Regions from separate parts of the Radiobacillus sp. PE A8.2 genome, predicted to be linked through region 3. Evidence: riboswitches for the same ligand, from Rfam matches in the RefSeq annotation. Region 3 holds a riboswitch; each other region holds the start of a gene.

Region 1 (4,390 bases), on a different contig from region 3:
AGGTGAATTCGAAGTTGTCATTCACGTAGAAGAACCTAATGCAGCACTACTAGCAATGCTAACAGACCAAGGTAATATTATTGTTCCAAAAGAAGAAGTGGAAGGCTGGGGAGACCAATTTGGTGCTCACTTAGTAGGGACAGGTCCATTCATTCTTGATGAATGGCAAACGGATCAACAAGTAGAATTAGTTAAGAACGAAAACTATTGGGGAGAAGAACCTAACCTTGATGGTGTAACATACAAATTTATCTCTGATGCATCCATGATGACAAATGCGTTACGTTCTGGTGATATTGATATTGCAACAGACATTAAAGGACAAAATAGAGAAGTTATAGAACAAGATGAAAACCTAGATCTACTATCAACTCCGGGTCTTTCGATTACTTATCTTGATATGAACTTCCAACAAGGTCCTACAGCAAATCCACTAGTAAGAGAGGCTATTTATAAAGCAACTAATATCGAAGAAATTGTACAAGGTGTACACCAATGGGGTGGAGGCACGGTTGCCAATGGACCACTTCCAAAAGGTTCTTGGGGGTATGATGATTCTTTTGAGTCATTAACGCCTGAATATAATCCAGAAGAAGCGAAAGAAATTTTAGATCAAACAGAATATGCAGGTGGATTTGAAATCGACCTATATGTACTAGAAACACGTAAGAACTATGCGACAATCTTCCAAAACCAAATGAAAGAAAACTTAAATATCGATGTTAACATTCAAGTTTCTGAATGGGGAACGTTAACAGAGACAATTTCTAGTAACAACGCACCGATGAACATTGGTGGATGGTCTTGGTATCCAGATCCATATTTCTTCCTTAATCCACGTTTCCACTCGAGTCAACATGGATCTAATGGTAACGGTAAAGCATATGAAAGTGAAAAAGTAGATGAACTACTCGATCGTGCACTTACAGAAACAGCTGATCAAGCAGAACGTGCTGAATTATACCAGGAGGCTGTTGCAGAAATCTTAGCAGATCATGCAACGATTGAATTTGATAACTTAGACATTGCAACTGGTATTAATCCAAAAGTTAAAGGATTTAACCTTTCTCCAGATGGATCGATTCATGTTGTAAGTCCAAATGGTGTTAACATTTCAATTGAAGAATAAGAACAAAAGCGCAGAGCTCCGGTTAGCGACGTACGGACTGGACTGAACCGCAGGAGATAAAGGAAACACGGTGAACGAAGTGAATCGATGTTGACTTATCGTACGGAGGTGAGGGAAGTCTCGCTAGTCGCTGGCGCTCGAAGCTGGCCGTGGCTAAATAACTCAGCAAGATATCCACAACTGTTTATTTTTATAATTTCCTAGACCATTAGAAAAGCGCAGGCGCCTTGCTCACCTCCGACAAGCTTAATTCAAACCTCGGAGTGGTGGTCTTCGCCACATAGAGGTTTGAATTAAGACCTCGAGGAGGTAGGCGCCGGAGCTGGACATCTTCAAATTTATTACTTTATTATCTTTCAAGCAAAGAGAAGTAGGGATTGTCCCTACTTCTCTTTCTTCAAAGGGAGGTATATTAATGAACAAAAAGATCGGTGTGATTACAATTGGTCAAGCTCCAAGAACAGACTTGTTACCCGAAGTAGAAAGGTTCTTTTCCTCCGATGTAGAATTTATCCAACGAGGTGTACTTGATGGTTTCGGTAAAAAGGAACTAGAACAAATAAAGCCCGAACCAAATCAGACAACACTTGTTTCAAGGCTCAAGGATGGTACTTCTGCCACGATGGCAAAAGAAAAAACACTTCCGATTATCCAACAAATTATCGACGATTTTAATCGAGATCAAGTCCATTTAATTATTATAGCTTGCACAGGCGAATTTAAACTTTTTCAATCTAATGTTCCAATCATCTACCCCGATTATTTATTGAACCATGTTGCACAAGGTATTTTTAGAAACAAAGGAAAAATTGGCGTCATCGTACCACTTCCAGAGCAATATGAATCAATAGAAAAAAAGTGGCAAGCTGCAGGTTTTTCACCTACATCTTGCGCAAGCTCGCCTTACATCTATGATGAAAGCTCACTTATCAAAGTAACAAATGAACTTGAAAAATCAGATATAAGTACGATTGTACTAGATTGTATCGGCTATACCCAAGATATGAAAGATATTGTTAAAAAGCATACGAGGAAAAATGTTATCTTATCTAGAAATATTGTATTTAAAAATGTGGCAGAATTACTTTAATTAGGATTTTTGTATGGATGCACTTCCTACAAAGATACTATCCTATGGGTACATGCTACAGATCTTAGATAAAATTCGATTTCTAACACGTATAGACATTTGCTAGCAATGGTGAGGTGGCCTCCCAACTTGAATCATCTTAGATAAAATAATATAAGAACGAAAAAGATACTTTTGCATAGCCTGAGAATCCAGAGAAGAACACCCGAAGTGTTACACTCTACGCCAACTTCGGAAAGTGACACCTCTTACCACTAAAACAAGGCAATCTATCGAAAGGATTGCCTTGCTCCTGTTCCCTATACTTCCAAATTCCGCCTGCCTAGCTCATCTTTTAACAACTGTATAAAGTCTTCACTCAACTTTAATGACAGCGCTTTTGTATAGGCGACAATTAATTCTTCATCATTTAAATGTAAAATACCAATACCAGTCATTACATGAACAACATCCTACAAAATTCAGTCGGTTGCACTAGACGCTCCCGGTTATTTAAGTGCCCACGTAAAAATAATCGTTCATCGCTTCTGTATACAAATCTTAGCTTTATTGACTTTTGAATGCAATAGGGTTATTTATAGATGTTATACTACTACATGTATAAAATATTCCACATACGTCGTTCAGAATGAACAAAGTATAATCACCTTTTTGCACAAGACCCGTTTTTGGAAGTAACCATGGAAGATAAGCCAAAGGTGATGGTGATTTGATTTTCCAAAATTTCCACTTGTAAAGTAAAAGAATTCATAGTACAATCTTCAAAGTGTCCACAAATTAAATATTGAAACTGTATAACCTCAAGAATATGGCTTGAGGGTCTCTACCAGGAACCTTAAAATCCTGATTACAGAAAATGAATCGTTAATAATTCGTTTTTTGTAATCTGGATTTTTTTGTACTTTCCTTTCGAGAAGGTTGGATTCAAGCATGAGAATGCGGGCTAGTAAGTCTTCGTGTTCTTTAGCACGATCGACAAGCACAACATCACCCTGGAAGACCGTCGCACCCTAACAAACGTAGAAAGGAAGATTAACAAACTATGAATATAAAAGTATTTATTTTAGCTTTTGCAACACTATCAGTTGGATTAGTTGAATTAATCGTAGGCGGGATTTTGCCGACTCTTGCTGAGGATTTAAATATAGCTTTAAGTACGGCAGGACAGTTCATCACAGTATTTGCTCTTATTTATGCCTTAGCGGGGCCAATTTTGCTTGTTATTACGAAAAAAATCGAACGCAAGAAACTGTATCTGATTGCCCTGTTGGTTTTCTCACTTGGCAATGTTATGACTTATTTTAGTCCTGATTTTACATGGATGATGGTTGCCCGGGTAATTACCGCTGCTAGTACAGCGCTGATTGTCGTATTGTCGCTCATTATTGCCCCAAAAATTGTTGCGCCTACCCATCGCGCAAAGGCGGTTGGGCTCGTTTATATGGGGATTAGTTCCTCGCTCGTACTCGGTGTGCCTCTCGGAATTCTAATTTCGAACACATTTGGCTGGCGCGTTATCTTCCTTGGAATTGCCGTGTTATCGCTTGTCGCAATGGTGCTGATTGCCTTGTTTTTAGAGGATGTACCAGGAGAAGCCGCTGTACCGCTCAAGCAACAGCTGAAAGCAGTTTGCAGTCCCAAAATTGGCTGTGCCCATCTTGCCACGTTATTTTTCCTAGCGGGTCATTATACACTATATGCGTATTTTACACCGTTCCTGGAAACAGAGCTGCATTTGAATTCCTATTGGATTAGTGTGTGCTACTTCATTTTCGGAATTGCAGCAGTTGGCGGTGGAGCTTTAGGTGGAACACTTTCTGATTGGATTGGTACGAAGAAAAGCATTTTGATGGTGATCATCGCCTTTGTAGTTGTGCTTGGAATCTTGCCGTTCACCACTTTTTCACTTGCACTGTTTATTCCAGTGATGATCATCTGGGCAGCGCTAAGTTGGGCACTAGCTCCACCACAGCAAAGCTATTTGATTCAAGCCGCCCCAGCCACCTCGGATATCCAGCAGAGCTTTAACAATTCCGCACTGCAAGTTGGGATTGCCGTAGGTTCTGCGATGGGCGGAATTGCGTTGGAACAAACCGGCACCGTGGCTCAAATGCCATGGGTTGGGAGCATCGTTACCGTAATTGCTTTACTGTGTGCCGTATATTCTTTAT
Region 2 (4,390 bases), on a different contig from region 3:
CCAATTGGATTTATTAACAACTCCTTATGTGTTTGATGAAGAACAAGCGACAAAGATGGCCGAAGCAGGTGCGGATATTCTAGTAGCACACATGGGATTAACAACAAAAGGGACGATTGGTGCGCAAACGGCGTTATCCTTGGATGACTGCGTGGAACGTATTCAAGGAATTGTAGATGCTGGAAAGGCAGTCAATCCTGATATTTTAGTCATCTGCCATGGGGGGCCAATTGCGGAACCAGATGATGCAGCATATGTAATTGAACGCGTAAATGGCATTGTTGGATTCTTTGGAGCATCGAGCATTGAAAGATTTGCAGCGGAACGTGGAATTAGAGAGCAATCAGCAGCATTTAAGGAAATAGGGAAATAACCTTACTTTTAATAAAGATAGATCTAGTCCTTTCGGGGGCTAGATCTATTTTCGTAAAGAGGTGCCTTCATTTCCCGATGATGACAAAAAGACCTTCTATGTAGAAATTAATATAACCCCACACTAATGCTTATCATTTTGCACTTATAACTGAAGAAGTTGGAAATGAGTACTGGTGGATGATCGAACAGGGCAAACAGGAACAGGCTAAAGCTCAAAATATATACTTGGAATATGTGGGTGGTGTCGAGTATAGGGTTAAAGAAATTGAAGGGGCCAAGTTTAAGTGGAAGTGCAGCTGTTCACTGGGGGGCTAGGGTTTAGTATCGTTGGTCTCCCAGCTGCTTCTGTGAAGAAATTGGAAGACGAGGTTATGGCTGATTTCTATGCAAAAGACTGTTGTACTATTCCAGATAAAAGGATTCAGATTGACTTGTCACCGGTTGTAAAGAGAAAAGGGAATTCAAGATTTCTAGATATTCGCTAAGTTTACAAATTGTGGATTCGACAATAACCACCGTTTTCTTGCATTTTTTTACAAGTTGTGGTTTCATGAAGTATATAAATATGAATAAAAGCGACAATTTTATATAGGCAAAGGCAAAGCTGTGGAAATGCAGTGACGCAATGCTATAGGGACTTAGACTGTTTCAGTTATGTCAGCCAGCTACCGTTTTTGAAAGAGCACATTCTTTAAACGGAGTGTGTTTTTATTTTACAAGTGTCTAGCTGCGAGTGCCAGTAACTATGCGACTTCACGAATCACCTACGATAAGTCATCATTGATTCAGGTTTTATCGAAAGTCGACTAAGAGCGGACTTGTCGTCCAACGTCGACATCCCCCCAATGGATAGGTATGATTCCGTTATCCTAGTCGACTCGATCTCCAGTCGCTATGTTTCTAAGTGGGTGCTCTGCGCTATTCTTGTATCCTCATCTATTTCTACATCGATTCTACAATTGTAACGTACATACATTTAAATTCTAGCGAGGTGAGCTTGTTAATGAAAGGGAATTCAATCGGACAAAATGATGTTGTATTCAAGGAATCGACGTTTAATGATTCTCCAGACGGTGTTGTGCTTATCAATGATCAAGAAAAGATCGTTTATGCCAATGTAGTAGCTGGGCAATTACTAGGTTACGAGCGACCAATCGAATTAATTAATCAGGTGATTCGTGCTATTTTTCCGAATTACATAAGAAGTGAAGAGTTGAATCTTGGTTTGACGCAAAACAAGACAAAGATCCAACTGCAATCAAAAATGATGTACTGTACTGTAAATGAAGAGCAGCATACACTAATCATCTTTAAAAAATCAGAAGCATTAGAAATATTCAGAGCTTTTTTTAAGGGAATTTCCAATAAAACAGGAGAATCCTTTTTAAGGGCTGTTGTGAAATTTATAACCGAGGTATTTGAAGTTGATGCTGCCATCGTTGGAAGAATGAATGGAGAAGGTTTACAAACGTTGGCTAGCTATAATCGTCATGAATTAGAACATGACATATGGGAGTATTTCCCGGCAGAAGTTTTACAGGATTTAGAGAAGACAAAAACTTCCGTATACATAAATGATATAGAAGAAATAGGTGCTGCTATTCCTGATACGGATGTAAAAAGCTGTTTAGCAGTACCTATCTTAAATGATCAACAGCAGTTGCTAGGGGCCATAGCTATTTTGGAGTGTCAACCTATGATGAATACAGAGCTCGCAAAGGAGATTATGCACTTTCTTTCCTATCGTATTACAGCTGAAATTGACCGAATTAGAAATGAGCAGAAGATCACAGAGAGCAGGCGAAGATATCAGGAAATTATTGAATCTACACAAGAATCTATATACTTATATAGTGATAACCAAATTGTATTTGCAAATGAAAAAGGAATCAAATTATTAGGTGGTTCTGGCTTAATTGATCTAGTAGGATTAGATATCTTGCAATTTACGCATCCGGATTTTCAAGACTTTTTCAAAGCTTTATTAAAGCAAAGCAGTGAAAGAAAACGAGAATCTACCATTATAGAGGGTAAACTTATCGGATTGGATCACCATGTGCATGATGTAGAGGTGATGGTGACACCATATGAATCCTTATCCAGCCAGAATACCTTACAAATATCGGTGAAGGATGTAACAGAACAGAAGCAGGCGCAGAATTTTGATTCGCAATTGCGTATTCGAAAGCAAAAGTCTGAGCTGTTGCAACTGATTAAAAATAAGGACATCAATAACGGAAAGTTGGATAAAGCTTATAAGATTATTGCTGAATCCGCATCGAATTCACTTGGTGTAGAACGTGTAAATATTTGGTTATACCATCCAGAGCGTTATGTGCTTGAGTGTAAGGATCGGTTTGAATGGAGTAAAAATGTGCACAAAACGATAGATTCCATAGATTTAGAGGATAATCCTCATTATATGGTATCGATTGAAAAGGATTCACTTATTACGGTACATGATGTTTATAAGGATATTAGTAATTATAGTATGTACAAGCCGTTTCTCGATCCATCTGTCAGTTCCTATATCGATGCACCGATTCGAATTGACGGTAAAGTGATTGGAGTAGTAAGTTTTGAACACATAGGGATGCCTAGACAGTGGACGTATGATGAACAAAGCTTTTCGTCATCAATTGCGGACATTGTTGCTTTAGCAATTGAGAAAGCAGAACGAAAGCGGGTGGAGGCACAGGTCGAGCACTTAGCTTATTATGACCAATTAACGAAGCTGCCGAACCGGATCTATTTATATGAGAAACTTCATGAAGTGTTAAAAGATGCTAAAAAGCACAACCGAGAATTTGTTGTTATGTTCTTTGATTTAGATCAGTTTAAACAAATCAACGATAGTCTAGGGCATACAGTTGGTGATCAGTTATTGCTAGAGGTTGCGAAACGTATCAAAACATCTATACGTGAAATTGATTTGTTTGCACGAATGGGTGGGGATGAGTTTGTACTAATTCTTCCGCGAATTCGACAAAAAGAAGATGTAGCAGTCGTAGCGGAACGGATAATCGATGCTTTTAAAGAGCCGATTAATCTTGAAGATCGGGAGCTATATATTACGACGAGTATTGGTATTAGCGTTTATCCAGATGATGGTGAGGATGAAGAATCGCTCATTAAGCATGCGGATAGTGCGATGTATGAAGCAAAGGGAAAAGGTAGAAATGCGTATAAATTTTATTCTTCATCAATGAGTGAACAGGCAGAGCAACGGCTGTTACTGGAAATGAATTTAAATAAGGCTTTAGAACGGAAGGAATTTATATTATTCTATCAACCTATTATGGATTTGAATTCAAACAAAATGCGAGGTGGAGAAGCATTAATAAGATGGAATCATCCGGAGTTAGGGCTTCTGTCACCAATAAAGTTTATTGCGTTAGCCGAAGAAACAGGACTGATCATCCCAATCGGATATTGGGTTATTCAATCGGTCTGTGAGCAGATTAAACTGTGGGAGCAGCAGTATGACATGCATGATTTCCGAGTAGCTATTAACATATCTGTGGTACAGTTTGAGGATGAGAGATTTATTGAAAATGTGAAGGCAATTTTAGAGGAAACTAATATTCAACCACATTTATTAGATTTTGAAATTACGGAGAGCGTAATGCAAAATGTCGAAACGTCAATTGCTGTATTAGGTGAATTGCAAAAACTGGGTATACAAGTTTCTCTGGATGATTTCGGTACTGGCTATTCATCTTTAAGTGTGTTGAAACACCTTCCAATCAATAATATTAAGATAGATAAATCATTTATAGATGATCTTCATGCTGAAAATGAGGAAACAATTGTCCAGAACATCATTGACATGAGCCGAAACATGAACTTCAAAGTAGTCGCAGAAGGCATTGAACGTGAGGGACAGTTACATTTCTTGAAAAATAAACTATGTGATTATGGACAAGGGTACTTATTTAACAGGCCACAACCTGTACTAGATTTTGAGAAGAATTTTGGTCAGTAGGGGAACGGTGCCTGTCACTACCCGATTTTT
Region 3 (4,390 bases):
GCGATTAGTGATAATCTTCTAACCACAATGAATGTGCCAAGAAATGGTGCAATGAAACCAATTAATAAACCGGTGTAAAAGGTGTTGCGTAAAAATTCGTACTCAAATAAGCTGGCAAGCATAGTATATCCTCCGATTAATGGTTATGTGTCACAACTTGTAATGGGTGTCCATAAAAGTGCGATAAGTCCGTTTCTGTTAACTTAACAAATTCAGATGGATGCCCGTGAAAATGTAAACTTTTGTTTAAACAGACAATATCACTAGCATGCTCCGTCATCGTACCGATATCGTGTGTAACGAGCAATAATGTAATTTGTCGATTATAATTAAGCTGATGCAGCAGATCGTAAAACTTTTTTACGTGCTCCGCGTCGACACCAACGGTAGGTTCATCTAATATGAGTAAATCTGGATCACTAACTAATGCGCGGGCGATAAAAACGCGTTGTTGTTGTCCACCCGATAGATCACCGATATTTTGGTGCAAATAGTCAAGCATACCTACTTGTTCAACGGCGGCTCTGACTTTTTGTTTGTGCAGCTTTGTGAAAAATCTAAAATAGCCCATTTTTGCGGTTAGTCCCATCGAAACTACCTCATTAACAGTTGCGGGAAAGCCGCTATTAAAGGCATTGGCCTTTTGTGACACAAAACCAATCCTGTTCCAGTCCTTAAACTGTGTAATAGGCGTATTGAAAAGTTCGATGGATCCGTGCTGTGGCTTAAGTATACCTAGTAGCAATTTAATTAGTGTCGTTTTTCCGCCACCATTGGGGCCAAGTAGACCGATAAAATCACCTTGTTTGATTTCTATATTTACGTTTTTTAACGCTATTTTATTTTCATATGAATAAGAAACACTGTTCATTGATACGATTGATTGTGACATAACAGCAATCTCCTTTTATTTAATACACCGATTCCATCCAAAATTCTCCTAGTAGACAATCATCATTTTACCTTAAGCATAGACTATTGTAAATAGGAATAGTTACGGTTTGTGTGTGTTTTTAGAAAGTAAAGGTGGTGTGAGGTAAGGCCGTTTGGGCTATGTAGTCAGGAAAGCTCTTATTTTGCACTGAAATTTCTGTTGGGCCATTGGTTGACAGGAGAGACCTTATGAACAAAAATATGTTATTGCGTAAAACAGCTAATATGCGTCGTAACGTAGTGCACGTGATTTCCGCTCCAGGCAGTCGCTTTCCGCGGGCACGGCTTCAGCTAACTCAGAAGCAAAATGCGCTTCTGAGTGGATCTTCAGCTCGCGCTTTTCCCGCTGGAGTCGACTGCCTGGAGCTCCAATCACCCCACATAAAGAGCAATCCCGTTAGCAGCGTAGGAAATCCACTTCGACTCCTGCGGGACTAGTGGCGTAAGTGAGACCCCGCAGAACGCAGTTCGAGGAGGCTCACTAGCCCCCCGCGGAAAGCGAAGTGGATTTCCGGAGCGGTGCAAGCACTCTCCAAATTACGACGGAGTTTACTTCAATCATGAAGTTGCAAAGCAACAAACTGTACAAAAAAAAGCCCTTTCTCATTAAAGCGAGAAAGGACACGATATATATGGTAAATATAGGGGGAATGGGTTAACTATTTACTACTCTAGTTAAGGCTACTTCTTGATCAATAGGTATATCCATCAGTTCGCCTAATGGTACATTAAGTGCAGAAGAGAGTCTACATAGGTTTACGATCGATACATTTCGTTTTCCTGTTTCAATCTCTGTATAATAGGAACGAGTAAACCCTGCTCTTTCAGCAAGTTCTTCTTGTGTAAACCCTTTTGATAGTCGATAAAATTTTAGTCGTTTTCCAATTCTTTTTAATAGAAATCTAGAATCTGCTTGTTTGGCTTTAGTTATCATGAAGTTCACTCCTATTTTTTTTATAAAAACATAAAAAAGCTACCACAAAGAGAGGTAGCTAATGTAACTAACCTCAGCAACTGGCTGACATAGTGTTGTACAAACACCTTAGTCCCTCTAGTTTTGCGTCACTATTTTTCAATAGCTTTGCCTTTGTTGAGTGTCCTATATTAAAAATGGATACACCGGAAACTTCAAAAATTATGTTAATAATTTTATTATATACGAAAACTTAAAATATTGGAAGTAATCTATAAGAATTCCTTTTCTGGAAATAAATTTTAGTGATAGAAACGAAAGAAAGTCCATGCGAACATGGACTTTCTTTCACTTAATGAGGCAATTGACTTGTGTAACCTGTGAATTGCTGAAACGATTGTTGTATTTTTTGTTGTTCCGCGCTCTCTAATGAATACCAACCATTTTTAAACATTAAGTTATACAAATTGCGTTGACAGTTTTGTGTTTCTTGAAAGATCGAAAGTATATCTTGATAAATCACTTGATTACTTGCCTCATTTAATGCTGTACTATAAGCATCAGTCATATATTTTTCTGTAGTTAAAATGTCATTAACAAAATCTCGATCATTCATTTGAGGTGTTTTTGGCACCTGTGTTTCTGGATTTTGTACTTTATTACTTTGTTGTTGATTCATCTTCATGCTCCTTTCTTAGTTTAATGGTTGTGGATTTTGATTTAAATGCTGCAATATTTTATTATAATGGGCCTGGTGCATATGGCATGCTTTTTCTAGTTCAGTTTTGATTTCAGGTATCGTACATTGCTGCGCAAAGAAATGTGCTTTCTTTGATGCATTCAAATTCCAGCTCAGCATATCAGTCAAATATAGCAAATCTTTCGTTGTCACAATATTAGGGGGCTGTGGCATCATATTTGCTTGATTTTGCATACCCATTGGTTGGTTTTGTTGTTGCATTCGAGAAACCTCCTTTTTCATTTTCGTTCTTAAAATTCCCTAGTGGTAGGAACTTATGCTTAAGCTATTTAGGGTTTTTGTGTTAAAATATTTACATTAAAAAATGATTGCGAAATGTCAGGAAATAATTTATAGTTAAAGGTAGTTTAGAAGTGATTTTTTGTGGCTATTTTTTTTATAAGTAAAATGAATGAGTATTCATTCAAGTTAAAGATGGGAGGATAAATAGTGACTCGAAAAATTAAACGTGCAGCTGTAATTGGATCTGGAGTAATGGGATCAGGGATTGCCGCACACTTGGCAAATGTAGGTATTAAGACACTGATGATTGACCTGATTCCCAAGCAATTGACTGACAAAGAAACCGAGCAAGGTTTGACTTTGTCTGATAAGAAAGTGAGAAATCGCCTAGCGTCTGCAAGTAAGCAGGCGTTAGTAAAGCAAAAACCGTCACCAATCACAAGTAAGCAGAGTCTAGATTTAATTGAAGTTGGCAACATCCAGGATGACATGGGTCGTATTGGTGAATGTGATTGGATTATTGAAGTGGTGGTCGAAAATCTTCAAGTGAAAAAACAGGTTTTGGCTGAAATTGATCAGTACAGAAAAAAAGGGAGTATCGTAAGTTCTAATACTTCCGGGATATCAATTGAAAGGATGGTTGAAGACTGTTCTGCAGATTTACAAAAGCACTTTCTAGGCACCCACTTTTTTAATCCACCACGATACTTAAAGCTTCTTGAAGTAATACCTACGAAATGGACAGATCAACACGTACTTGATGATGTTAGATTGATTGGCGAAGATGTCTTAGGTAAAGGTGTTGTCGAAGCAAAGGATACACCGAACTTTATAGCCAACCGAATTGGTACGTATGGTCTTCTCGTTACATTGAAGGAGATGATCGATCAAGGACTAAGTGTTGGTGAGGTCGATTCCATTACCGGCCCTTTAATTGGTAGACCGAAGAGTGCGACATTCAGAACACTAGATGTTGTTGGATTAGATACGTTTATTCATGTCGCTAATAATGTATTTGAACAAACCGATGGCGTTGAAAAACAAGCATTTCAAGTACCGACTATCATGACAAAGATGGCTGAATTAGGTTGGCTCGGTGAAAAAACAGGGCAAGGCTTTTATGTAAAAAAGAAGCAAAACGGAAAAAGTCATATTTATGAGTTGAATTTGGAAACGCTTGAATATGAAGAAAGAAAGAAATTAACAACAAATGCAACAGAATTGGCAAAACAAGCGAAGGGTACTAGCGGTAAAATGAAAGCGCTTTTATCTGTTGAAGGTGATCCTGCAAGTTCATTTACATGGGCAATTTTAAAGCAGTTACTCATTTATTCGGCAGAACACATACATGAAATTGCTGATGATATTGTTGCAGTTGATCGAGCAATGCGTTGGGGATTTGGGTGGGAACAGGGCCCATTTGAATTGTGGGACGCACTTGGTTTCCGAGCGACGTTGGATAGGATGCTAAAAGAAGGCGAAAACGTGCCTGCTTGGGTAACTGACATGGCTGTGAGTGGTGCAGAATCATTTTATAAAACAGAAAAAGACGCGGTGTCCCA
Region 4 (4,390 bases), on a different contig from region 3:
TAGAAACTATTTCAACAGCAATTACTGCTGCTGAAACTGGTCACCTAGTTTTAGGAACGTTACATACAACCGATGCTGCATCAACAATGGAGCGGATTATTGATGTATTTCCAGCTGATCAAAAAGGACAAATTCGTGTACAACTTGCCAATGTATTAGAGGCAATTGTCTCCCAGCGATTATACCAGACTGTTGATGGCAGGGGTAGAAGAGTTGCGATGGAAATCTTGCGTAACACTGCACCGATTAAAAATTTAATCCGTAATGACAAGATGCACCAAATCGCAAGCTTTATGCAAACATCTAAAGAACAAGGGATGCAAACGATGAAAATGAGTATCACAGAGCTTTTAAAACAACGCGTCATTGCTGAAGAAGTAATGATTTCCTATACGAATAATTAGAGGTGTTACCATATGTCCTATTATAGCTATCAAGGAAGAGATCGAGTAGGAAAACTGAAAAAGGGTAAAATAAGTGCTGACACAAGGCAAGAAGCAATGGGACAGTTAAAAGGTCAAGGGATCGCCGTTTTCAAAATAAAAGAGCTGAATAGTGTTCTGTACATGGATATTTCATTTGGAAGTAAGGTAAAAAACCGTGATTTTGTGCTATTTTTAAGGCAATTCTCGACATTAATCGAAGCGGGTATCCCATTAATCGAAACAACGACTATCTTGCAAGAACAAATTGACAATCCTGAATTAACGAAAATTCTAGAAGATGTTAAAGAGGATTTGGAAGCGGGGGTTTCTTTATCCCAAGCATTTAACAAGTACCCAAAAGTGTTTCCAAGCTTGTTCATTAATATGATTATTGCTGGTGAGGCAAGCGGTACCTTGGATGAGGTATTGAATAACCTAGCTAATTACTACGAGAATCAATTCCGTCTCAAGCAAAAAGTTGTTTCAGCACTAACGTATCCGCTAATCATCGCCTTTATTACCATACTTGTGACGATGTTTTTACTTGCATATATCGTACCAACTTTTGCGAATATGTTTGCATCGATGGGAGAAGAACTTCCCGCCTACACTGCATTCGTCTTAAAAATCAGTGGGTTTTTACAAGATTTCTGGTGGACGATTCCAATCTTGATTGGTTTAATCATCGTTGGCTACGGGTATTTGATGAAACAAGATCAGTTTGCATATCGCGTTGACGTGATTAAATTACGAATTCCGATATTCGGAAAATTAATGCAAAAAGCAGTGATGGCAAGGTTAACAAGAACGCTTAGTTCTTTAATAAATAGTTCGGTACCTATTATTGATTCCGTGCAAATCGCACAAAAAATTGTTGGTAATAGAGTCGTCGAAGCAGTTTTAAAAGAGAGTGCAGAAACACTCGAACAAGGGGAATCGATGGCAGGACCGATGGACAAGCATTGGGTGTTTCCTGTATTAGTGACGCAAATGATTGCGGTGGGTGAGCAATCGGGTTCCCTAGATGAAATGTTAAAAAAGGTAGCCGATTTCTATGACGATGAAGTTGAAGAAGTAGCCGATCGGTTAAAAAGCTATATTGAACCAGTCATGATTGTGCTACTAACTGGTGTCATCGGTTCGATCGTACTCGCTATCGTTATACCAATGTTTGCAATTTATGATGCTTTTTGACAAAAAAACAAAAAATATGCTATTAAGTTATAAAATTATTGTGGACAACAATTGTTTGTCTAGTATAATATAACTAGTAAGAGCGGGATGCTATGAACAGCTACCACTATATGGGCACTTTGGGTAGCTAGGAGCAAGTAGTGCAACCGACTGACTTCAAACAATTATGTTTTAGATAAATATGATTTGGGGAGGACAACAAACATGTTAAAAAAGTTATTAAAAATGATGAAAGATGCTAAAGGTTTTACTTTAGTTGAGTTATTGGCTGTAATTGTTATTTTGGGGATTATTGCTGCGATCGCTGTTCCGGCGATTGGGAGTATTATTTCAGATACGGAAGGTAAGGCACATGATTCAAACGTAGAAATGGTAGAAGAGGCTGCTCGTTTAGCTGTTGCAGCAGGTGAGAATCCAATAGATCATACTGACTATACAGGGTTTACTGCAGATGAATTGGTTGAATTAGGTTACCTAGAAGAAGTGCCTGAGGATCCTGAATCCGGTGAAATTTATACCACTGCTTATGTTGAAGTAGACACTGAAGCTACGGGTAGTAACAAGTATAATGTAAAATTAACTTATACTGCTCCTGAATAATTGAAAAGTTAACCTTGACACTAATAGTGTCAAGGTTTTTTAAATAATGACCACTATAACCATATTAGGGAGTATGTGAAATGCAATCATTCTACATCCTTTATTTCTTCATCACCGGTATCATCTTCGGTTCTTTTTACAACGTAGTTGGTATCCGTGTCCCCAACAAACAGCTTTTCGAATCACAGCGATCTTATTGTCCTCATTGTAATCATACGCTGAAATGGTATGAGCTTATTCCTGTCTTCTCTTTTATCTTTCAACGCGGAAAATGTAGAAGCTGTCATAAACCAATCTCCATACTTTACCCTGCCATTGAACTGTTTACAGGTATTCTATTCATGTACAGTTATATTCATTTTGGATTCAGCAAGGAACTTGTCGTTTCGTTGCTTTTCATGTCATTATTGGCTATCATAGTTGTAACAGATCTTCGTTATATGCTCATTCCTGACAAAATTCTGCTTTTCTTTTTACCTTTGCTTGTAATTGCCCGCATTTGGGTACCGTTAACACCATGGTGGAGCTCCATCGTTGGAGCGGTAATTGGTGTGGTACTATTAGCGCTTATTATTATCGTAAGCAGAGGCGGTATGGGTGGCGGCGATATGAAGTTATTTGGGCTATTAGGTATTGTGCTGGGGCATAAATATGTGTTGTTAGCATTCTTTTTATCGACGTTGTATGGAACGGTTTTAAGCATCCTTCTAATAGCATTCGGCTTAATAGAACGGAAAAAACCTGTACCATTTGGGCCATTTATTGTGTTAGGAACAATTACTACATATTTTTTTGGTGATACCTTGATTAATTGGTATCTAAATCTCTTTTACTAAAGTGGGTGATATCATTGTCGGAAGCACAACAGAAACGTGTCAATATTATTATTACTGATCATGTGATTCGATATATGTACATAAAAAAGCCATCAGTGGATGGTGTTAAGGATTACGGGGAAAAACCACTTCTTGCCGGTATTGTGGAAGACGGCAAAATTAAGGACCAAGCTGCCTTTGAAAAGGTATTAAAAAGTCTTGTTAAAGAAAAGAAATGGAACCGCCAGCCACTATATTTTTGTGTGCCAGAAACAGCAGTTTCGATTCGTGAGCATGTTGTGCCAAAAGGATTAACAAAACAGGAAATAAAAAGCTATGTTTATATGGAGCTTGAGGAAAATTTGAGCTTTCCATTTAAAGATCCGATCTTTGATTTTGAAGTTATTGGAGAGGCAGAGGACAAAACGAAAATTTTACTGTTCGCTTATCCACGTGAGCGGGTAAATCAATTTGTGCAAACATTTCAAAATGCAGGGTTGAAACCGGTAGTAGCGGATTTATCTTCTTTATCTTTATATCGATTGTATTATTCATTAAATAAAGCGAGCCAGGATGAAAATCTGTTGGCGGTTCAATGGGGCAAGGATGCAATTGTTCTTACTGCGTTTAAGCAGTTAAAACCAGTATTTACACGTTACATTAAAACATCGAGTGATCCGCTTCGATATGACATTTTAACGAAGGAATACGTATTAACTGAAAATGATGCACTTGTGGAGCAATACATTGAATCTCAATTAGTTACAATTCAGCGTTTTATGGATTTCTTCCAGTTTTCCGTTTCTGATTCATCAGAACCTATTACAAAGCTTCTTCTTGCTGGTGATTTCCCTGATATGGAAAAGATTGAGATGTTTGTAAAAGAACGCTTTTCTATTTCAGTGGAATCGATGCACAATAATTATGAAGCACTACAGATCCCTGCTAAGTTTTCTGATGTATTAGGCTTAGCATTAAAAGATAACAAGGAATAGAGAGTTGGACTTGGCTATGATCGTCGAAATTAACCTTATCGAGCCGAAAAAAAGAAGAAATCGTGCTCCTTACTTTATATCATTCATATCTATCTTACTAATAGCGGGTATTCTATTTTTGTTGTACTGGGGAAATAATTACTTTAACCAACAAATAGACAATATTCAACAACAACTAGCAACCAATCAAGAAACGGTGCAAGAAGTTAGAGCAGAAGCAGCTCTACAAGACAATAGAGCTTTATTGCAAACGCAAATTGTGCAAATTGAACAGTCGATTTTTCCAACTGTTGCTTTGATGGACTATATGATTCAATTGTTACCTGATGGCGGGGTTTTTCAGAGTTATAGTCATGGAGAT

The links. A riboswitch is a leader RNA that binds a small molecule or an ion and turns the genes downstream of it on or off. The one in region 3 is predicted to bind cyclic di-GMP.
Region 1: another riboswitch for cyclic di-GMP. It lies ahead of sda (sporulation histidine kinase inhibitor Sda); the one in region 3 lies ahead of ACI6MV_RS03900 (helix-turn-helix domain-containing protein).
Region 2: another riboswitch for cyclic di-GMP. It lies ahead of ACI6MV_RS01250 (EAL domain-containing protein); the one in region 3 lies ahead of ACI6MV_RS03900 (helix-turn-helix domain-containing protein).
Region 4: another riboswitch for cyclic di-GMP. It lies ahead of ACI6MV_RS07315 (prepilin-type N-terminal cleavage/methylation domain-containing protein); the one in region 3 lies ahead of ACI6MV_RS03900 (helix-turn-helix domain-containing protein).

What each region holds. Positions count from the first base shown of each region.
Region 1 covers NZ_JBJGXI010000015.1:16,059-20,448, reverse strand. The annotation lists gene ACI6MV_RS09935 (ABC transporter substrate-binding protein) at 1-1,129, shown strand, start outside; gene ACI6MV_RS09930 (AroM family protein) at 1,545-2,219, shown strand; gene sda (sporulation histidine kinase inhibitor Sda) at 2,519-2,656, opposite strand; cyclic di-GMP riboswitch class II at 2,674-2,757, opposite strand; purine riboswitch at 2,990-3,089, shown strand; gene ACI6MV_RS09920 (MFS transporter) at 3,262-4,390, shown strand, end outside.
Region 2 covers NZ_JBJGXI010000001.1:315,001-319,390, forward strand. The annotation lists gene ACI6MV_RS01240 (phosphoenolpyruvate hydrolase family protein) at 1-373, shown strand, start outside; gene ACI6MV_RS01245 (magnesium chelatase domain-containing protein) at 660-860, shown strand; cyclic di-GMP riboswitch class I at 963-1,048, shown strand; gene ACI6MV_RS01250 (EAL domain-containing protein) at 1,379-4,360, shown strand.
Region 3 covers NZ_JBJGXI010000004.1:147,522-151,911, forward strand. The annotation lists gene ACI6MV_RS03890 (metal ABC transporter permease) at 1-122, opposite strand, end outside; gene ACI6MV_RS03895 (metal ABC transporter ATP-binding protein) at 137-892, opposite strand; gene ACI6MV_RS03900 (helix-turn-helix domain-containing protein) at 1,589-1,867, opposite strand; cyclic di-GMP riboswitch class I at 1,940-2,029, opposite strand; gene ACI6MV_RS03905 (spore coat protein) at 2,199-2,525, opposite strand; gene ACI6MV_RS03910 (hypothetical protein) at 2,541-2,807, opposite strand; gene ACI6MV_RS03915 (3-hydroxyacyl-CoA dehydrogenase/enoyl-CoA hydratase family protein) at 3,036-4,390, shown strand, end outside.
Region 4 covers NZ_JBJGXI010000009.1:114,283-118,672, reverse strand. The annotation lists gene ACI6MV_RS07325 (type IV pilus twitching motility protein PilT) at 1-404, shown strand, start outside; gene ACI6MV_RS07320 (type II secretion system F family protein) at 417-1,619, shown strand; cyclic di-GMP riboswitch class II at 1,696-1,780, shown strand; gene ACI6MV_RS07315 (prepilin-type N-terminal cleavage/methylation domain-containing protein) at 1,824-2,219, shown strand; gene ACI6MV_RS07310 (prepilin peptidase) at 2,300-3,055, shown strand; gene pilM (type IV pilus biogenesis protein PilM) at 3,070-4,029, shown strand; gene ACI6MV_RS07300 (PilN domain-containing protein) at 4,046-4,390, shown strand, end outside.